One region of the Thioclava sp. DLFJ4-1 genome, then DNA from elsewhere that is predicted to be linked to it. Evidence: riboswitches for the same ligand, from Rfam matches in the RefSeq annotation. Region 1 holds a riboswitch; the other holds the start of a gene.
The links. A riboswitch is a leader RNA that binds a small molecule or an ion and turns the genes downstream of it on or off. The one in region 1 is predicted to bind thiamine pyrophosphate.
Positions count from the first base shown of each region.

Region 1 (2,193 bases):
TTCGACGACCACGATGTAATTATGCCCGTGCAGCCGCGCGCATTGGTGATCGTCTGGCAGATGCGCAAGCTGATGCGAGGCGGAGAAGTGGAATTCCTTGCGGATGCGGAACATCAGCGGGCCTCCTTCTCGGCGACGGCCTTGGCCCAGAAATCGGGATCGGCATAGGCAGTCGGGTCCGCGACGCCCGCAAGATGGAATGCCTCGCGCCGCTCGACACAGGTGCCGCAGCGCCCGCAATGCACCTCGCCGCCCTTGTAGCACGACCACGTCTCGGCAAAGGGCGTGTCGTGTTTGGCGCCCTCGGCCACGATGTCGGCCTTGGAGCGATGCACGAAAGGCGTCTCCAGCCGCACATCGGCATAGCCGTCGAGCGCCATGCGCTGCATCGCATCGAAGCTTTCAGTGAAGGCCGGGCGGCAATCGGGGTAGATGAAGTGATCGCCCCCATGCACCGCAGTCGCCACCGCTTCGTCGCCATTCGCGGCGGCCACGCCGAAGCCGATGGCCAGCATGATCGCGTTGCGGTTCGGGACGACGGTGATGCGCATCGTTTCTTCGGCGTAATGCCCGTCGGGCACGTCGATATCATCGGTCAGCGCCGATCCGGTCAGCGCGGCCCCGATCGGGCGCATGTCGATGAGATGATGCGGCACGCCAAGGCGGCGCGCGGCGGCGGCGGCGTAATCAAGCTCCTTGCGGTGCCGTTGGCCGTAATCGAAGGAAACAAGCCGCGTGAGATTACCCTCAGCGGCGACGATATGGGCGAGCGACACGGAATCGAGTCCGCCCGAGCAGATGACGAGAGTCTTCATATTTGAACCCTTGTTTTGATGACCGGGTAGGCTGCGACCGGTTGAGCGGGCCTCTAAAGGATGGGGCAGGGCTCTGCAAGGGCGGCGCGCCGGATAGATTGCAACGATCGCGCGATTGGACAGACGCGAACCATCGAGGCCCCCGCTTGTCGTCCCACCGCTTGTCGTCACACCGCTTGACGGGGGGCTCCGACGGTGTCACCTCTTTGGGCGAAGCGACAGGGGCGCTCGGGAAACCGGGCTGAGACGAACCCTTAGAACCTGAACCGGATAATGCCGGCGGAGGGAGGCGCGTGAGACGGTCAGGCGCAGTCCCGCCTTTGCCCCCCTCGCACTCCTCTTGCTGCCCGCAGCCAAGGAGAGTGCGATGGAAGACCCCGGACAATATCTCGCAACAATGCGGCAGACCGCGCCGCTCGTTCACAACATCACCAATTACGTCGCGATGAACGTGATGGCGAATGTGCTGCTCGCGTCCGGCGCTTCGCCCGCGATGGTCCATGCGCGCGAGGAGGCGGCCGAGTTCGCCGGGATCGCGCAGGCGCTGAGTATCAATATCGGCACGGTGTCGCCGCCATGGGCGGAGGCGATGGAGGCGGCGGCCACGGTCGCGCGCGCCAAGGATATTCCGTGGGTGCTCGACCCGGTCGCGGTCGGCGCGACGGGTTATCGGCGCGCTCTCGGGGCGCGGCTGGTGGAGCTGCGTCCGACGGTAATCCGCGGCAATGCCTCGGAGATACTCGCGCTTGCGGGCGAGGCCGGCGCGGGCAAAGGGGCGGATGCCACCGAGAGCGTTGCGACGGCTGAAGGCGCCGCGCGGGCCTTGGCGCGCCATAGCGGGGCCGTGGTCGCGGTGACCGGCGCGGTCGATTTCGTGACCGATGGGGAGCGCGCTGCGCGGGTTGCGAATGGTCATGCGATGATGCCGCGCGTCACCGCTTTGGGCTGTTCGCTCACCGGTGTCGTCGCCGCCTTTCTGGCAGGCCAGCCCCGGTTCGAGGCGGTTATCGCGGCGCTCGCCTATTTCGGGCTTGCGGGAGAGCGCGCGGGCGCGACCGCCCAAGGTCCGGGCAGCTTTCAGGTCGCCTTCCTCGATGCGCTCCATGCGATCGACGCCGACACCTTGACCGCCGGTGCGCGGATCGAACCCGCATGATCCCGCCCATCTGTTTCGTCACCGACCCGGACGCCCCGCAGCCCGTGATCGCGCAGGCTATCGCTGCGGCTGAGGGCGGCGCGGGCTGGGTGCAGCTGCGCGACAAGACGCTCCCCGATGCGGAGTTCGCAGCACTCGCCCGAACGCTGATCGCGGCGCTCGCCCCCTATGACGTCCCGCTGATCGTGAATGACCGGGTCGCCGTGGCCATCGAGATCGGCG
Region 1 is NZ_MPZT01000001.1:75,059-77,251, reverse strand. It holds gene queD (6-carboxytetrahydropterin synthase QueD) at 1-114, opposite strand, end outside; gene queC (7-cyano-7-deazaguanine synthase QueC) at 114-815, opposite strand; TPP riboswitch at 1,026-1,120, shown strand; gene thiM (hydroxyethylthiazole kinase) at 1,183-1,971, shown strand; gene thiE (thiamine phosphate synthase) at 1,968-2,193, shown strand, end outside.

Region 2 (2,193 bases), on a different contig from region 1:
TGCCAGCCCGCATTCTGGACGTAGGAGGTGATGGTCAGCGTGCCCGAACCCTGAACCTTGGCGCTCAGCACGTCACGATCCGTCGCCGGGTTCAGCAGCGCATCGAGCGCAGCCTGTGCCTGTTTCACCGTCTCTTTCGCGGGATCGAGCGCGGCTTCGGCGCGGCGCGCCTCGGCTTCGGCGGCAATTGCGCGTTCCGTTGCTGAGAGGATCTGATCCTCTACCATCTGTGCCAATGCGCGAAGCTGTTCGGGTGCGGTTACCTGCGAGTCGGTGTTCTTGAGATAGGTGATCTGGTCGCGCGCGGCCTGCGCCTTGGCGCGGATCACCGCCACCGCGTCTTCCTGTTCCGCAAGCGCCTCTTGCGCCGAGGCCAACCGATCGCGCGCAGATTTCACTGCGGCGCTGTCCTGCCCGCTGATCGCAGGCGCGCGCCCGGAGAGCAGGCTCACCGCGCCGATCTGCACACCGTCGCCCGACACGCGCAGCGTCGAGATGTCGGTGCCTTCGGGAAAGCCCGGCACCAGCAGGTCATGGCTGCCCTCGGGGGCGTCCAGCGTCACCTGCCGCACCACCTGCGCGCCTTGCGGAAAGAGCGTCACGGCCGTGATCTTACCCGGTGCCTCGATCGTGTCGGCCAAGGCGGGCAGGGCGGTCGCGGCCAGCAGGGCCGCCGTGAGGGTAATGCGCATCGGTTCCTCCCAAATCCGTTCTAGATCGAGCCTGCGTCGCGCCGCGCGCAGTTGCAAGCCATTGAAATCCGGCGCGGGTCGCCACTGGCGGGAACTCGCCAGAGCGTCCGTGCGCGGGGCAGGGACACTGTGCCTGCTTGCCCTTGCGTCCGCAGCCGCGCGCGCTTACGTTGCGCCCTACCTCGGGGTGCCGGACGATCCGGCTGAGATGCGATCCACGCGAACCCGTTGAACCTGAACCGGTTAAGACCGGCGGAGGGAAGGTAGCCGGATCTCCCGGCCCCACTCCGCCCGGCAAGCCCAAGGAGTGAGGCATGAAAACCCACCTGATGCTTGCGGGAGCCCTGAGCCTGATCGCCACGATGGCGGCGGCCGAGGACAAGCCCGTACTCACCGTCTATGCGCCCGATTATTTCACGAGCGAATGGGGCCCCGGCCCCGCGATCGAGAAGGGGTTCGAGGCGACTTGCGATTGCGATCTGAAATTCGTGGCGGGCGATGTGCTGCCGCGGATCCTGCTCGAAGGCGACAAGACCTCAGCCGATATCGCGATCGGTCTGAACACCGACGTGACCGCGAAGGCGCGCGCCACGGGCCTGTTCGCCCCGCATAACGAAGACACCTCCGATCTGACCATGCCGGTCAAATGGGACGATCCGATCTTCCTACCCTTCGACTGGTCGGAGCTGGCCTTCGTCTATGACAAGACCAAGCTGAAAAACCCACCCGCGAGCTTCCAGGACCTGCTCGATGCGCCCGATGACGCCTACAAGATCGTCATTGAAGATCCGCGCAGTTCGGTTGCGGGTCTGTCGCTGCTCTTGTGGGTGAAGGACATCTACGGCGACAAGGCCGAAGAGGCCTGGACGAAGATCGCGCCGAAGGTGTTGACCGTGACGCCGGGCTGGTCCGAGGCGTACGGGATGTTTACCGATGGCGAGGCGGATATGGTGCTCAGCTACGTCACTTCGCCCGCCTATCACATCATGGCCGAGGAGGATGACAGCAAGGTCGCGGCGATCTTCCCCGAGGGGCATTACTTCACCCCCGAACTGGTCGCGCAGCTCAAGACCTCGAAGCATCCCGAGCTGGCGCAGAAGTTCCTCGATTACGTGCTCAGCCCCGATTTTCAGGGCATGATCGCGACGGCGAACTGGTCTTTCCCGGCGAAACTGCCGAAGGATCAACTGCCGGAGGTGTTCCAGAACCTGCCGATGCCCGACAAGACGCTTTATCTGGGTGAGACCGAGGCCGAGAAACTGCGCGGTCCGGCGCTGGACGAATGGCAACGCGCCTTCTCCAGATAAAACGCGCGCCCCTCTGGGCGATGCTGGCGGGTGCGGCTTTGGCCGCGCTCGTCCTTGGCACGTTGGCGGCGGTGACGCTCCGCGCGGGCGGGCTGACGGGGCTGCGCGAGACCGACCTCGCCGCGATCCGCTTCACGCTCTGGCAGGCGGCGGCCTCGGCGCTGATCTCCTGCGTGCTGGCGATCCCGGTCGCG
Region 2 is NZ_MPZT01000004.1:175,930-178,122, forward strand. It holds gene BMI85_RS13780 (DUF4139 domain-containing protein) at 1-692, opposite strand, end outside; TPP riboswitch at 866-970, shown strand; gene thiB (thiamine ABC transporter substrate binding subunit) at 1,007-1,999, shown strand; gene BMI85_RS13790 (thiamine/thiamine pyrophosphate ABC transporter permease ThiP) at 2,020-2,193, shown strand, end outside.
Region 2: another riboswitch for thiamine pyrophosphate. It lies ahead of thiB (thiamine ABC transporter substrate binding subunit); the one in region 1 lies ahead of thiM (hydroxyethylthiazole kinase).